4 regions of the Streptomyces sp. NPDC054794 genome follow, and region 1 is predicted to be linked to each of the others. Evidence: riboswitches for the same ligand, from Rfam matches in the RefSeq annotation. Region 1 holds a riboswitch; each other region holds the start of a gene.
The links. A riboswitch is a leader RNA that binds a small molecule or an ion and turns the genes downstream of it on or off. The one in region 1 is predicted to bind cyclic di-AMP.

Region 1 (4,005 bases):
GCACCGCCGAGGGCACGGAGGGCTAGCCGTCGCCCGACGGCCACCCTCACCCCGACGGCTACCGCCGCCCCGCCCCCCGGCAAGGCCCACCCCCCGATCCCGGATACCGTCAAGGAGTGACCGACCAGCCCCACCCCGCGAACCCCGCCTCCGACGCGCCCGCTCCCGCCGCCCCCGACCTCTTCACCTGGGAGTTCGCCGCCGACCCCTACCCCGCCTACGCCTGGCTGCGCGAGCACGCTCCCGTGCACCGGACGAAGCTGCCGAGCGGGGTGGATGCCTGGCTGGTCACGCGGTACGGCGACGCCAAGCAGGCCCTCGCCGACGGCCGCCTGTCCAAGAACCCGGCGCATCACGACGAGCCCGCGCACGCCAAGGGCAAGACCGGTATCCCCGGCGAGCGCAAGGCCGAGCTGATGACACACCTGCTCAACATCGACCCGCCGGACCACACGAGGCTGCGCCGGCTGGTGAGCAAGGCCTTCACGCCTCGTCGCGTCGCCGAGTTCGCCCCCCGCGTCCAGGAGCTCACCGACCACCTCATCGACCAGTTCGCCGCGCGGGGCTCGGCCGACCTCATCCACGAGTTCGCCTTCCCGCTCCCCATCTACGCCATCTGCGACCTGCTCGGCGTCCCGCGCGAGGACCAGGACGACTTCCGGGACTGGGCGGGCATGATGATCCGGCACGGGGGAGGGCCCCGGGGCGGGGTCGCGCGGTCGGTGAAGAAGATGCGGGGCTATCTCGCCGAGCTCATCCGCAAGAAGCGCGAGGCCCTGCCCGACGACCCCACCCCCGGCGAAGACCTCATCTCCGCCCTCATCCGGGCCTCCGACCACGGTGAGCACCTCACCGAGAACGAGGCCGCCGCGATGGCCTTCATCCTGCTGTTCGCCGGGTTCGAGACGACCGTGAACCTCATCGGCAACGGCACCTACGCCCTGCTCACCCACCCCGAGCAGCGCCACCGCCTCCAGCGCTCCCTCGACGCGGGCGAACGGGACCTGCTGGAGACCGGGGTCGAGGAACTCCTGCGCTACGACGGCCCCGTGGAGCTCGCCACCTGGCGGTTCGCCACCGAGCCGCTCACCATCGGCGGACAGGACATCGCGTCCGGCGACCCGGTCCTCGTCGTCCTCGCCGCCGCCGACCGGGACCCGGAGCGGTTCGCCGACCCGGACGTCCTCGACCTCGGCCGACGGGACAACCAGCACCTCGGGTACGGCCACGGCATCCACTACTGCCTGGGCGCCCCGCTCGCCCGCCTGGAGGGCCAGTCCGCGCTGGCCACCCTCCTCACCCGCCTCCCCGACCTCCGGCTCGCGGTGGACCCGGACGAGCTGCGCTGGCGCGGCGGGCTGATCATGCGCGGGCTGCGGACCCTGCCGGTGGAGTTCACACCCGTCCGGTAATGACCGGAACGGGCAGTTCCGTAGATCCGTACCCGGAGCGACACCTGACACTCCCTCAGGGCTGTGATCTTCACGTGATCTACGCGGCATTAACTTGTGACAAGTGATCGTCTGCCTATACGTTCACCCATCGACGCGGTACTCCTGCAACACCTGCCGCGCCGGTCAACGCTGTCGCACGAAAGGTCTCCGCATGCTCTCCGGGAACGGTCGTCACCGTCGCCCCCGTCAGGCTCCGGCTCTTCTCGTGGCGGCCGGAGTGACCGGCTCCGCCATCGCCATCCCGCTCCTCGGTGCCACCGCCGCGAACGCGGCCGACGGAAACACCTGGGACAAGGTGGCCGAGTGCGAGAGCGGCGGCTCCTGGAGCGCCGACACGGGCAACGGGTACTACGGCGGCCTGCAGATGTCCCAGGACGACTGGGACAAGTACGGCGGCCTCCACTACGCCGTCAGCCCCGACCAGGCCAGCCGTTCGCAGCAGATAGCCGTCGCCGAGCGGATCCTCGCCGACCAGGGCACGGAGCACTGGGCCACCTGCGCCCTGCTGTCCGGGCTCACCGCGAACTCCGGTTCGGTCGACGTCGACACCGGTGTCGGGGGATCCGGCTCGCAGGGCAACGGCCAGGCCTCTTCCGGCGATTCGGATGAGTCATCCGGTTTGTCCGACTCGTCCAGCGGGTCCGACGAGTCCGGCGACTCCGACGGTGCCGCTCCGTCCCACGGTTCCTCACCGTCCGCCTCTCCCTCGTCGAGCGCCGACACCGGCAAGAAGGGCGAGGGGGAGAACTCCGCAAAGTCGGACAAGTCGGCATCGCCCGACTCCAAGGGTTCGGGCGATTCGCAGGGAACCCACAGCTCGGTCACCGAGTCTCCCAAGGTGGACGACTCGGACAACTCGTGGCAGACCGGTAGTTCTTGGAGCCTGGTCGACACCGGGGCGAGCAGCGGCGGCCGCCACCGCGGGGTCAGTGCGGACGAGGACGCGGACGAAAGTGCCGTAAGCGGACAGACCGCCACAACTTCCGGCCGTCACGCCACTCGTGGGGACTCCACCTACACCGTGCGCTCCGGTGACACTCTCGTCTCCATCGCGGACTCCCTTGACGTGGACGGCGGATGGCGGGCGCTCTATGCCGCCAACGAGAAGTCCATCGGGGCCGACCCGAACGACATCTCCGCCGGTCAGACCCTGGAAGTTGGCGGCGAAACGGGTGCAAAGTAGCGGGAGTTGGCGTCCCGATTCGGGCTCAATGTCCGCTTTGCTGAAAGTGTGGGATGAGTCTCAGAAGCCCTGATCGTCTTTGAAATTCCCCGGATCACGTGTCTACGGTCGGGACCGCTCGTCACCACGAGCCCCGGCTGCCGCAACGCCGAATCCTGTCAGCGGCCGTACGGGAACAGTCGTCGCGTCACGCGCCGTAGGCAGGAGCGGGGGACCCAAGGTAGGTGCCGGGCCCGGCAGTTGATGCCGGATCCGGCTTGGGGTGAAGCCACGCCTTCTCGGAAGGTGTGGCCGGGCAACTCAACCGGCCCGAACCCGACAGCTCACCTCGCAGGCGTCGGTGAGGGGATCGATCCATGCTGTTTTCCGGCAAGGGCAAGCACCGTCGTCCGGCCAAGGCCACCCGCGCCATCGCGATCGCCGGTGTCACCGGCGCCGCCATCGCCGCTCCGCTGGTCGCCTCCGGCAGCGCTTCCGCCGCCACCGCCTCCGAGTGGGACAAGGTCGCCCAGTGCGAGGCGGGCGGCAACTGGTCCATCAACACCGGTAACGGCTACTACGGCGGTCTGCAGTTCTCCGCTTCCACCTGGGCCGCCTACGGCGGCACGAAGTACGCCGCCACCGCCGACAAGGCGAGCAAGGCGCAGCAGATCGAGATCGCCGAGAAGGTCCTCGCCGCCCAGGGCAAGGGTGCCTGGCCGGTCTGCGGCACGGGCCTGTCCAGCACCCCGTACGGCGGCTCCGCCGCCGCGCCCACCACCCGCTCGACCGAGCCGCAGGCCGCCACCCGCTCCACCAAGCGTCCGGCCGTGACCAAGACCGTCACCACCCCGACCGGCAAGAAGGTCAAGAAGGGCGACGGCGAGTACAAGGTCGTCAAGGGTGACACCCTCGGCTCGATCGCCGCGAAGCACAAGGTCAAGGGCGGCTGGCAGAAGCTGTTCCAGCTGAACAAGGGCATCGTCCAGGACGCCGACCTCATCTACCCCGGCCAGCAGCTGCACCTGAAGTAATCAGTGGCCCGCAGCTGAGCCACGGCGCCCTCACACTCGTGCCCCCACCGCGGAGGGCACCTGAGGTCACCCCCGTCCCCACGGTCTCCCCGCCCCGGCGCGTAATCCCCCGTACGCGCCGGGGCGGGGTTTTTCGTGTGCCGTTCGCCGGGGCTTCGAGTCGTTTTCCACTCTCCCTTTGTTCCGACAGGAAACAATGGGTACCGTCAGACCCTGTCCACGGGACGGTCGGTCGGTGGCCGACGGCCCCGGGACGGTTAGGCTCTAGTCGCAAGGCACACCAGCCCCGCACTTCCAGCGTCACATCCCAAGAAGGAGATGCTCGTGCCGTCCATCGACGTCGTCGTAGCCCGGG
Region 2 (4,005 bases), on a different contig from region 1:
AGGAGTCGGCCAAGGCGGCTGCCGTGCTCCTGGTGTTCCTGTTCCGCAGGCGGGACTTCACCGGGATCGTCGACGGCGTGGTGATAGCCGGGGTGACCGCCACCGGGTTCGCCTTCACCGAGAACATCCTCTATCTCGGCACGGCCTTCGGGGCCGACCAGCTCAACGGCGGCCGCGGCATCGCCTCCGTCACCGCCGCCACCTTCTTCGTGCGCGTGATCATGTCGCCGTTCGCGCACCCCCTCTTCACCGTCATGACCGGCCTCGGCTTCGGCATCGCCGCGCTCTCCGCCGACCGGCAGCGTGCGCGGCGCGTCCTGGTGCCGCTGGGCGGGCTGCTGCTCGCGATGAGCATGCACGCGCTCTGGAACGGCTCCTCGACCTTCGGCCCGTACGGCTTCTTCGCCGTGTACGGGGCGTTCATGGTGCCCGCGTTCGGGGTGCTGACCTGGCTGGCGATCTGGACGCGGCAGCGGGAGCTGCGGACCGTGCGGGAGGAGTTGCCGGCGTATGTGCTCGCCGGCTGGCTGGGGCTCTCCGAGCCGTTCGTGCTCGGTTCGATGCGGACGCGGCGGATGGCCCGGGAGTACGCCGGGCACCACCTCGGCAAGCCGGGGGCGCGGGCCGTGGCGCAGTACGAGGCCTACGCGACGTCGCTGGCCTTCCTGCGGCACCGGGGGCGCCGCGGGCGGGCGGGGGCCGACTACGTCGTACGGGAGCGGGAGTTGCTGACCGAGCTGTGGAACCGGCGGCAGATCGCGCGACCGGCCATGGAGTACGCGGCGCGGACGGCCGCGCCGCCGCGGCCGGTGTACGGGGTGCCGGTGCCGTACGGGTACGGCCACACGTACGGCCGACCGGCTGCGCCCTATCCCGCGTACAACCCGTATCGGACCTGACCGCCGGCCGCCGTCAGGCCGGAGCCGCAGTCGGGCAAAAGCACCGTCAGGCCGAGGCCTCCGTCAGGCGGTCCCCAGGAGCCGAGCTTGTGCAGGGACGTCATGTCGTGGATCAACGAGCGATCCGGGCCGGCCGATTCCGCGAGACGAGGGATCCGACCGCAAAGATCCCGCAAACACCGACCGGCAGTCCTGACGTCGGGGGGTTGTCGTCAGGACCGCCGGGGACCGGAGGGGGAAAGACCGGAGGGGGAAGGAGCCGGGGACCCGTCAGCGACCCGGGGGAAGGGTCAGGGGGTGAGGCCCTTGCCGCGCAGCCACGTCATCGGGTCGATGCCGGTGGCCTGGCCGCCGGGGTGGACCTCCAGGTGGAGGTGCGGTCCGGTGACGTTGCCGGTGGCGCCGACGCGGCCGATGACGTCGCCGGTGCTGACCTTCTGGCCGGCGGAGACGTTGATCGAGGACTGGTGGCAGAACCACAGCTCGGTGCCGTCGTCGAGGGTGAGGATCGTCCGGTAGCCGTAGGAGCCGGCCCAGCCCGCCTCGGTGATCGTGCCGCTGTGGATGGCCTTGATCAGCGTGCCCGTGGGGGCGGCGAAGTCGAGGCCGGTGTGGTAGCCGGAGGACCACATGGCGCCGGCCTGACCGAAGGTCGAGGTGATCGTGTACGAGGAGGTCGGCAGCGTGTACTGCTTGGCCAGCGCGGCCAGCCGCTCGGCCTCGGCCTTCCGCTTGGCCTCGGCCTCCGCCTTCTCCTTGGCGGCAGCGGCCTTGGCGGCGGCGGCCTGCTCGGCCTTGGCGGCCGCGGCGGCGGCCTGCTTGTCGGCGGCGGCCACGGCGGCGGCAGCGGCCTTGGTGTCGACCTGGCCCTGCTGCCTCTCGGCCTGGGCCATGATCCGGTTGCGCAGCGCCTCACCGGCGTCGTGCGTGCCCTGGGCGGTGTCGGCGGAGGTCACGCCGACGCTGCTGAGCGCGGTCGCGGAGCCCTGGGGCGCCGGGGTGGAGGAGCCGTCCTCGCCGAGCAGGGAGCCGACGGAGGGGAGGTCGGGCATGGAGATGGACACCGGCGGCTTGCCGGTGTTGGCGCTGGCCATGCCGCCCGCGCCGACGGCGGCTATGACGCCGACGCCCAGAACCGTGGAGCTGCGGGCGAGTCCGCCGCCGCGCTGCTTGGAGACCCGGTGCCGGCCGCGTACCGGGGGGAGGGACTCCTCGGTGGGGTTCCACTCCTCCCAGGGGCCCTCGTCGGTGCGGTAGCTGTCGTAGCCGAAGGTCTCGGTGCGCTGGCTCGGCACGAAGGGGGCTGTGGGGGCAGGCCGGTTGGACGCCACTCGGGCGTACTCCTTTCCTTCCTCCGCCTACCGGGTTAGCTGACGGGTTCGGAGCAGGAAGGTCTCCTACGCGCGTATACCGGCCGTGGTTACACGGCGGCATTGGCGCGATTCACCCCAAGGTGGTGGTTCCCCGGTTCCCTCGCGGGATTCGGCGCGTGCGCACGGAGCCGACTCTTGTGACGGCTGGGACGACCGCGCTGCGTTATCGAACGTTAATAGACCCAGTGGCCAGATTCCAAGCTCTTCTTCTTGATCGTTAACGAATTTCAGGCGGGACTTAACCCTCCATGAGCGGTGAAAATCGGGCGACTTGACCGCACCCCCGTACGCACCCGGAAGGCCGGCCTCATCTGACGGTGCGTCAGTCGTTATGCGGAGGGCTTCCGTCCGATCACTGTTCGTGACAACGGGCCGGTAGGCGCCCGGGAGGGGACACCCGGGCCGGAAGCACTCAGGGCCGGAATCCATGAACTGGATTCCGGCCCTGAGCCTTCAGTAGCGGGGACAGGATTTGAACCTGCGACCTCTGGGTTATGAGCCCAGCGAGCTACCGAGCTGCTCCACCCCGCGTCGGTGACACCAGCATACGCCATGCGCGGGACGCCCAGCACCAGGGTTTATTCACCGGTCAGTAGATGACGGTTCGGCTCCTTGGCACGGGCCTCGAATTCCGGCAGTACGACGACGTCGACGCCCTCGGCCGCGAGCAGCCCGCTCCCGTCGGCGCCCGCCACGAAGGTGTCCGGCTCCCGCCAGGCCGTGACCACCCGCCGCACCCCGGCGCGCAGGATCAGCCGGGCGCAGGGCGCGGGCCGCGAGGCGCGCCGCGCACAGGGCTCCAGGCTGCTGTAGACGGTGGCGGCGGGCAGCCTCGGGTCGGCGGGATCGATCTTCGCCAGCGCCGCCTCCTCGGCGTGCACGACGGGATCGTCGCCCTCGCGCGAGTACCCGCGCGCCAGCTCCGTCCCGTCGGCGGCCACCACGACCGCGCCCACGCTGAACGCCGTCCCCGAGGGCGGGCACAGCGCCGCCAGCTCGCACGCGATCCGCATCCAGTGCCGGTCGGCCGCGGTGACCGACAGCCCGGTTCCGGGGGCGGTCGGCTCGTAGCGCATCAGGACGACGTCCTCGATCCGGCGCGTCTCCACGAGCCGCAGCCGGCCGCCCTGGTAGCTCCCGGGTCCGAACAGCCGGGGTGCCCGCGGATCCCCGACGAACAACGGCGCGAGGACCAGCTGGAGTTCGTCGGCGAGGCCCTGCTGGAGCAACTGGGTGTGGACGGTGCCGCCGCCCTCGACCATCAGGCGCCGGACGCCGCGCTCCTCGTACAGGTGCGTGAGCAGGGCCGGCCAGTCCAGGTCGGGGCCCAGCGGGACGACGTCGGCCGCGAGACCGAGCCCCCGGGCCCGCTCCGCGCCCTTCTCGGTCGTGTAGAGGACCTTGTCGCCGCCGGTGTGCCAGAACTTCGCGTCCGGGTCCAGGTCGCCGGAGCCGCTGACCGTGACCTTGAGGGGGTACTCCGGCCGTCCGGCCGCGACGCGGGCGGCCCGCCGCTCGGGCGAGTACACCAGCAGGCGCGGGTTGTCCGCGCGGATCGTGCCGGCGCCGATCAGGATGGCGTCGACCGAGGCCCGCACCTCGTCGACGCGGTCGAAGTCGGCCGGTCCGGACAGGAGGAGCCGCTCGGGGCCGGTGTCGTCCAGATGGCCGTCGAGGGAGACGGCGGCGGACAGCAGGACGTACGGGTACGGCATCGGCGCGCTCTCCCTGGT
Region 3 (4,005 bases), on a different contig from region 1:
ACGACACGATGCGGTACGTCACCTGTGACGTGGAGACGATCTGCCTGGGCCAGGCGGGTTCCTGCGCCGCGCTGTTGCTCGCGGCCGGCACACCGGGCAAGCGCTTCACGCTGCCGGGCGCGCGCATGCTGCTCCGGCAGCCGTCCCTGCCCGAGCCGGTGCAGGGCCAGCCGAGCGACCTCGTCATCCAGGCCGAGGAGTTGACCCGGGTCCGCACCCTCCTCGAAGAGATGCTCGCCCGGCACACGGGCCGCGACCCGGAGCAGGTGCGCGAGGACCTGGAGCGGGACCTGGTCCTCGACGCGCAAGGCGCGCTGGAGTACGGGCTGGTGGACGGGATCATCCCGAACCGCAGGGCCTCGCGCGGCACGCCGGACGCGAGGTGAGCCGCCGATGCTGCCACCGGAACTTCCGCCACTGCCCGCGCTGACCCGTGCCGAGGGCGAGTTGATCGACCGTTACCTGGACGTGGTCGATCTGCTCGGCCGGATCAACCCGGGCCGGCACGGGGACACGTACCGTGGACTGCGGGCGGCCCAGGCACTGGTCGCCAAGGCCACGGAGTTGCGCGACGCGCTGGCCCTGATGCACCGAAGGGGCGAGACGGAGGTGCACGCGGCCACTCTGGCACGGGCGTTGCGGGTGCTCGACGGCGAACGACGCACCGCCCGCCTCGCCGTGCCGCCCGACGACACCTGCTGACGGCGTGGGTCGACCGCGCTGCTGTTCGTCGACACGTGCGCGGTCCGGTCGAAACGATCCAAATGACGTACCCCCGTTCGGCGTAGCGGCGCGTCCTTCCACTCGACCGTCAGGGTTGCGCAACGCGCTTGCCCGAGAGGTGTCGTGGGGTGCTTTCGCGCTGGTCCGGGGCCTCGTGACCCACTCGACCGTGACTCGAACACAGCACTGTCCACCCGAACGGGTGAGTGGTGAGTAACACCACAAATCCCCGATTCCATTGGGATTTTCGGACACCTGTGAGTGAAGATCCCTGTCTGACGAGCCCCCGCCACAACGGCGGGGCGGTCCGGGCGGACGCCGAGTCCTGCCGCCGCCCGGATGACCGGTCGACAGGAGTGGATCGGCAGGAGTGGAGGACCCGAGCAAGACGGGTCGCCGGAACGGACGTTCTTCGTCTGTTTGTTCGTTCCGAGCAGCCCTTGGGGTGAAGCCGCGGCAACGCGGCCGGGCAACTTCGCCAGCCCGAATCCGACAGGTCATCCTTCACAGGCGGCTGACGAAGGGTTGCGCATGACTGCGCTCAATCGTGTCCCGTCGCTCATGGCCCGGGCCGGTACGGCCTCGGCCCTCACCATCGCCGCCGTGGGCGGCTCGATCGTGGTCCCGGGCTTCGCCGCCGACGCCTCGGCGGCGACCATGGCGACGAAGGCACTCCAGGTCGCGGCCTCCAAGAAGGGTGCCCCGTACAAGTGGGGCGCCACGGGGCCGCGCAGGTTCGACTGCTCCGGGCTGACGCTGTACTCGTACAAGAAGGCGGGCAAGACCCTGCCCCGCACGGCCGCTCAGCAGTACAACAGGACGCACCACGTCTCGGCCAAGCACCGCAAGGCCGGAGACCTGGTGTTCTTCCACTACGGCTCCAGCGTCTACCACGTCGGCATCTACGCCGGGAAGGGGAAGATCTGGCACGCCCCGAAGACCGGGGACGTGGTGAAGCTCCAGAAGATCTGGACGAGGAGCGTCTGGTACGGCCGGGTCAGCTGACCTGCCCGAGGGGTGGCGGCGACTGACGCGCCGTCACCCCCTCGGGGCCTGGCCCGCGATGACGCGTGGTCAGGTCACGACACGAACGGTTCGAGCAGCAGGGCCCCGCCCAGGACCGTCAGCGCCAGACCGGTCCCCGTCCGCAGGGCCCGGGCGGCCCGCGGCCGGCGCAGCCACGTGCCGAGCCGGTCGACGAGCAGCGCCACCGTCGGGAACCACACGAGGGTCAGCCCGATCACGATCAGGGCGAGCAGCAGGGTCCTGGGCAGCGCGGGGCTCCCCGCGGGCACGAACTGGGGCAGCAGGCTGAGGAAGGTCAGCGAGACCTTGGGGTTGAGGGCGTTGGTGACGAACCCCTGCCGCACGGGGTGCGTGGCCGCCGTCGGAAGCGCCTCGGGCTCCCCCGCCGCCCCCCGCAGCGCCCACAGGGTCCGTACGCCGAGATACAGGACGTAGGCGCCGCCCAGCAGTTGCAGGGTCCGGAACAGCGCCGGCACGGCCACCAGGACCGCGGCGACCCCCGCGACCACCAGCGTCGTGTGCACGAGCAGCCCGCCCGCGATGCCCAGCGCGCAGGCCACGCCCGCGCGGCGGGAGACCAGTGCGTTGCGTACGACGACGGTGAAGTCGGCACCCGGCATGGCGACCATGCCGGCGGCGACCCCGGTGAAGGCGATGAGCTGTCGGTCCATGGGCCCAGCCTGCCGGAGCGGAGCCTTCAGCAGGTATGTCGAATCCCCTGGGTTAGCCTTAAGCATCTCTTTAGGCACGGGACGGCAGACGGGCGGCCGGGCATGTACGACCCCACACGGCTCGCCGCGCTGGTCGCGGTGGCGGAGGCGGGTTCCATCACACGGGCCGCCGAGCGGCTCGGCTACACGACCCCCGCGCTGTCCCAGCAGCTGGCCAAACTGGAGCGGGAGGCGGGCACGGCGCTACTGGTCCGCCACCACCGCGGGGCGCGGCTGACGGACGCGGGCGAGCTGCTGGTGGCGCGGGCGCGCCGGATCCTGGACGAGCTGGAGCGCGCCCGGCACGAACTGGCCCGGCTGACCGGACTCACGGGCGGCACGCTCAGGCTCGGCACCTTCCCGACGGCCGGGATCCATCTGCTGCCGCCGGCACTCAGCGCGTTCCGCCGGGCGCATCCGGACGTGGAGCTGTCGGTGGCGGACTACGATCCGCCGGCCGGGGTGGCCGCGGTCGCGGCCGGGGAGGTGGACCTGGCGCTGACGCACGCGTACCACCCGGCGGAGCCGTGGCCGGTGCCGTCCTCGGTCGGTCTGGAGCCGGTGCTGGAGGAGGAGCTGGTCCTGGTGACCGCTCCGGGGCACGTTCTGAGCGAGGGGTCCGCCCGGCTGCCACTGTCCGAGCTGGCCGGCCAGCCGCTGATCAGCATGGCGCCGCACAATCCGGCTCGGCAGGGCGTCGAGTCCCTGCTGGCGCGGGCGGGAGCCACGCCGTCCGTGCTGGTCCCGACTCCCGGGTATGCCGTGGTGTGCGCGCTCGTGAGCGCGGGGCTCGGCGTGGCGGTGGTACCGGAGATGGTGGCGCGGACGGCGGTCACTCCGGTCGGGGTACGGCCGTTGGCCGCGGGAGAACTGCGCCGTACGATCTCGGTCGCCCACCGGGCCGACGAGGTGGCCCCCGCCGCGGACGCCTTCCGGGCGCTGCTGCGGGGCGCGTTCGGCCGCGCACGACAGGGCTGACGCCAGAGCTCCTGCCGGCCCGCGGCTCGCGCTAGGGTTCCTGCTGACCCGCCGCGCTGACCGGCTGGGCCCGTACCGTCCAGGGCAGTTCGATGGAGACGGTCTTGCCGCCCTCGCGGGTGGGCCGCACCCGCAGCTTTCCGCCGCATTCGGCGGTGAGCCAGCGGATGATGACCAGACCGCGCCCGTTGTCCTGCTGGACGGCGGCGGGGAGTCTCTTGGGGAAGCGGGGGTGACTGTCGGTGACGCCGATACGCAGGTGTTCGTCGCGGTGGAGGACCATGTCCACCGTGAAGGTGGGTGACTGTCCGAACGTGTGCTGTACGGCGTTGGTGGCGAGTTCGGAGACGATGAGCCGGATGGTGTCGGCCACTTCCGTGTCCGCCGGCAGACCCCATTCCGCGAGCGTGCCCACCACGTAGGTACGAGCCACGGAGACCGAGGCGGGATCGCTCGGCAGAGTGACGGATGCTTCCAGATGGTCTGCCATGGCGACGTCGTCCTTTTCCCACGGGACCGGAGTCCGACACGGTGCGGATGGTTCGAGTACGGTCCCGGACTGGTGCTT
Region 4 (4,005 bases), on a different contig from region 1:
ACTACATCCGGGGGCACCTCGGTATCCGCTTCCGGGTAGACAACAGCCGCGGCGTGCGCGAACTGGGCCTCACCTACCGGCCGATCGAGGAGACCCTCCTGGACCACTACGAGAGCCGGCGCACCCGGCGGAGGTGAGGCCCGGGAGGGGTTCCGGCCGTGGCCCGCCTCAGGCGGGGCGGATCACTCGCTGGATCGCCGACTCCCCGGCGCCGTAGATCGACTCCTCGCTGATGGACGATCCGGGGCCCGGCGCGTGGATCATCATGCCGTTGCCGGTGTACAGGCCGACGTGGTTGTGGGTGTCGAAGAAGAAGACGAGGTCACCGACCTCGATGGTGGCGAGCGTGACCGGGGTCCCCGCACTCGCCTGCTCGGCGGCGCCGCGCGGCAGCACGACACCGGCGGCCCTCCAGGCGCCCTGGGTGAGGCTGGAGCAGTCGTAGGAGTCCGGCCCGGTCGCGCCCCAGACACAGGGCTTGCCGATCTGCGCCCGGGCGAAGACGAGCGCCTTCATGGCCTTCCCCGCGTACGCCGACGGGACGGGGGAGACCGCGGCGAAGCCGCCGGTGTCGGTCAGGGGAGCGGCTGCCGCGTAGGAGCCGGTGTCGGTCGGCGGGGCGGGGGTCGCGAACATCCCGGTGTCGGTCGGCGGGGCGGGGGTCGCGAATGCCCCGGAGTCGATCGGCAGGACGGGGGCCGTGAACGTCCCGGTGTCGGTCATGGGGGCGACTGCCGTGTAGGAGCCGGTGTCCGTCAGCGGGGCGGGGGCCGTGAACGCCCCGGCATCGGTCAGGTACGCGGGCGCCGCGTACGCCCCCGTGTCGGTCAGGGCGCCACCTGCGGTGAAGGAGCCCATATCGGTGAGGGGGTTGGCCGCCGGGAAGGCCCCCGTGTCGGTGAGCGGGTTCATGCCTGTCGTCATGCCCGTCCACGCCCCCGTGTCGGTGAGCGCGCCGCCGGTCGCGTAGGAGCCGGCGTCCAGGACCGAACCGGTACCGAAAGAGGCGTCCGCGGTGGCGGGCGGGAAGCTCGGCTGCGTCGGCAGGGAACCGGTGTCGAACGTCCCCGTCATGGTGAGGGCGTCCCGCGCCGTCCACGTGTCCTGGGCGGGCGGCGCCTCGATCGCCGCGACCGGTGCACTGCGCTGTACGGCGGCCCGGCCGAGGAGGTCACGGGCCGCGGCGAGCTTGCGCTGGTTCCGCTCCTTGGAAGTGGCCGGCGAGGGCCGACGCGACTCGGCGGCGGGCGCGGACCGTGAATCTCCGGCGGCCGGCTCCAGCTCCCGCCGCGGCTCGGGCACGGCGGGCAGCGCGGCGACGGGCCGGGCGGTCAGCTCGGCGCGCGGGCGGCCGGTCAGTTCGGCGACGGGGCCGCCGGTCAGCTCGGGCAGTTGACGGCCGCCGCCTGAGGCGGTCAGCTCCGGCAGCGCGAGCTCGGTGCCGGGCAGCCCGTCGCCCAGCGGTGCGGCGGGGCGGCGCTCGGCCGGACGCTGCGGCATCCGGTCGGTCGGCAGGACGGCGGGAACGGTCGGACCCAGCTTGGCGCGGACCCCGTCGAACCACTGTCGGGAGATCGCTTCGAGCGCAGGCTCCGAACCCCCGCCCGACCGCTTGCGCAGCGGCACGCCGCGGCCGCGTGATCCCCCCGACATGGCACGGGTGGCGTTGTAGTTCCCCGTGGCGTTCTCGGCCTGGTCGTAGAGGGTGTTGATCCGCTGTCGAACCTCGTCGCGGCTCTCCGGCGCCATGGGAGACGTACTCCTTCCGTACTCCGCCTACCGAGTTAGCTGTCGGGTTCGGGCGGTCGATTCCGGAAGGCGTGCCCTACGGCCCAGGCCCTGTGGGGCGTTGGGCCGATTCACCCCAATGTCGGTTGGGTCCCCGGCTCCGGTCGTCCCACGGGACACCGGACTCGGCGGAGGCCACGCGGCCCGGCGTGGTTCGCCGGGAGAAGCCGTGCGGCCTGGCGTCAACCTAACCAACTTGTGTCCCTCGTGTGAAGGTTGAAGTGCGGAATGTCCGATACGTAATTGTGATGTTCGCTCGGAGGTTCGGTGCCCGAGCGTCACTCACCGGGACAATTCCCCCTGTTGGGCAGAGGGGCTCCGGCCGGCGGGGCCGTGTGGTTCAGAGTCGTACGACGACGAGCGCGGCGTCGTCCCGCGCGCCCTCCGGGGACAGCAGATCGCGCAGGACGCTGTCGGCGAGGATCTCCGGGTCGGACTTCCGGTGGTGGCCGAGGGAGTCGGCGAGTCGGGCCAGCCCCACGTCGATGTCCTCCCGGCGCCGCTCGATCAGGCCGTCCGTGTACAGGGCGAGGGTGGCGCCGTCGTCGAACTCGATCCGCGCCTCGGACCGCGGCCGGGGATCGGGGTGGGCGTCGAGCGGCGGATCGGTCGCCCGGTCGAGGAACTCCACCCGGCCACTCGCGTGCACCAGGACGGGCGGCGGGTGGCCGGCGCTGCTGTACCGGACGGTGCGGGCGTCGAAGTCGATGAACGTCGTGACCGCCGTGGCCGATTCGGCGCCGTCGACCACATGGGCGTAGCGGCCCAGCACGTCCAGGGCCTCGGCGGGGCCGGCGGCCACCCGGGAGGCGGCGGTGAGCGCGCTGCGCAACTGCCCCATGACGCACGCCGCTTCGAGCCCGTGCCCGACCACGTCGCCGACCGACACCCCGACACGGTTGCCGCCGACGAGGTCGACCAGGTCGTACCAGTCCCCGCAGACGTTCAGCGCGCCCACCGCCGGCCGATACCGCACCGCGGCCCGATGGTCCGCCACCTGCGGGCGCGCCGGCAGCATCGCCTCCTGGAGGGCGAACGCCACCTCCCGCTCGCGGGCATGGGCCTTGCGCAGCCGGTCGTTGAGCTCCTGCAGTTCCCGCGCACGCCGGTACAGCTCCGCCTCCAGGACCCGGGCCCGGTCGCTGTCGGTGCCGCCGCGCGCTCGGATCAGTTCGGTGACCTCCTCCACCCGGTGCACCAGGAGGACGACCTTCCCGTCCGGGCCGAGCACCGGCTCGTTGACCGGGCTCCAGTAGCGCTCCTCCCAGTGTCCGGGACGGTCCGGCAACTCGACGTCGTACCGCTGCAGGGCCATGGTGTCCCGCTCCCCGGTGGTCAGCACGCGCAGCAGCGAGGCCTTCAGAGTGCGCATACCGCTCGCGCCGCCGTCGTTCGGATTGTCGGGGAAGACCTCGAACAGATGCCGGCCCAGCATGTCCTCGCGCTTGCGCCCGGACACGCGCAGGAACTCCTCGTTGACGTCCGCGTACACCAGGTCGGGCGTCAGCAGCGCCACCATTCCGGGCAGGGCCTGGAACACCGCCCCATAGTCGATCTCCGCGTCATCCGCCATGACCTGCCGCCTCACGAGCACCGGTACCCGCACAGTTTCCCACGAGATGGGGTGCGCGGCGGGGGAGTGTGCACCGGTTGCCCGCCCAGTTCGGGAGGCGTCAACTGGAAAGGAGGACTACCAAGGAGGCCGACTCATGGTGGGCACGGACAGCGGTCCTCTCCGCGTCCCCGACAACGGCGACGTCGGCAGGGCCGGGTCCTCCTGGTATCAGCGCCTCAATGCCCAGGTGGCCCACCTGCAGGGTCAGCTGAACAAATTCGTGAAAATCCGTCGGGCGGACCCGGGCGGAATGAATTCCTGGGATGTCGAGGTCGCGCACAAAATACACCTCCATCTCAAGGCGGCCCGGGATGCTCTCAAGACCCCCGGATGGCGGGGCTGGTGCAGCAGGATGCGGGGCGCGTCCGCCGACCGCGCCCTGGCCAATGTGCACGAGGCCGAGGTCGCTCTCCTGCGCATAGCCCCGGACGCGGAAATCTACACCAAGGGGCTGTACGCGCTGTCGCAGGCCAGGATTCACCTGCCGAGGGACGACGCCTGCACCAGGCGCTTGAAAGACGCCCTGACCCACACGAAATCCACCGAGGCCGACGCGGGTCTCCGGGAATTGGCCGCCCTCACCCTGCACGCCGCTTATCAGG

Region 2: linked by a shared signal. The riboswitch ahead of ACWGKT_RS32075 (M23 family metallopeptidase) and the one ahead of ACWGKT_RS04610 (transglycosylase family protein) in region 1 are both predicted to bind cyclic di-AMP.
Region 3: linked by a shared signal. The riboswitch ahead of ACWGKT_RS35845 (C40 family peptidase) and the one ahead of ACWGKT_RS04610 (transglycosylase family protein) in region 1 are both predicted to bind cyclic di-AMP.
Region 4: linked by a shared signal. The riboswitch ahead of ACWGKT_RS01945 (NlpC/P60 family protein) and the one ahead of ACWGKT_RS04610 (transglycosylase family protein) in region 1 are both predicted to bind cyclic di-AMP.

Annotation. Positions count from the first base shown of each region.
Region 1 is NZ_JBSHAQ010000003.1:204,792-208,796, forward strand. It holds gene ACWGKT_RS04595 (nucleoside triphosphate pyrophosphohydrolase) at 1-26, shown strand, start outside; gene ACWGKT_RS04600 (cytochrome P450 family protein) at 117-1,412, shown strand; gene ACWGKT_RS04605 (transglycosylase family protein) at 1,606-2,637, shown strand; cyclic di-AMP (ydaO/yuaA leader) riboswitch at 2,820-2,989, shown strand; gene ACWGKT_RS04610 (transglycosylase family protein) at 2,994-3,650, shown strand; gene eno (phosphopyruvate hydratase) at 3,969-4,005, shown strand, end outside.
Region 2 is NZ_JBSHAQ010000037.1:19,892-23,896, forward strand. It holds gene ACWGKT_RS32070 (PrsW family intramembrane metalloprotease) at 1-899, shown strand, start outside; gene ACWGKT_RS32075 (M23 family metallopeptidase) at 1,190-2,230, opposite strand; cyclic di-AMP (ydaO/yuaA leader) riboswitch at 2,240-2,397, opposite strand; tRNA gene ACWGKT_RS32080 (tRNA-Met) at 2,730-2,803, opposite strand; gene ACWGKT_RS32085 (dihydrofolate reductase family protein) at 2,851-3,987, opposite strand.
Region 3 is NZ_JBSHAQ010000046.1:22,652-26,656, reverse strand. It holds gene ACWGKT_RS35855 (ATP-dependent Clp protease proteolytic subunit) at 1-386, shown strand, start outside; gene ACWGKT_RS35850 (hypothetical protein) at 394-702, shown strand; cyclic di-AMP (ydaO/yuaA leader) riboswitch at 1,043-1,251, shown strand; gene ACWGKT_RS35845 (C40 family peptidase) at 1,255-1,728, shown strand; gene ACWGKT_RS35840 (LysE family translocator) at 1,803-2,420, opposite strand; gene ACWGKT_RS35835 (LysR family transcriptional regulator) at 2,523-3,437, shown strand; gene ACWGKT_RS35830 (ATP-binding protein) at 3,469-3,927, opposite strand.
Region 4 is NZ_JBSHAQ010000001.1:444,631-448,635, forward strand. It holds gene ACWGKT_RS01940 (NAD-dependent epimerase/dehydratase family protein) at 1-137, shown strand, start outside; gene ACWGKT_RS01945 (NlpC/P60 family protein) at 169-1,749, opposite strand; cyclic di-AMP (ydaO/yuaA leader) riboswitch at 1,758-1,929, opposite strand; gene ACWGKT_RS01950 (PP2C family protein-serine/threonine phosphatase) at 2,129-3,361, opposite strand; gene ACWGKT_RS01955 (hypothetical protein) at 3,498-4,005, shown strand, end outside.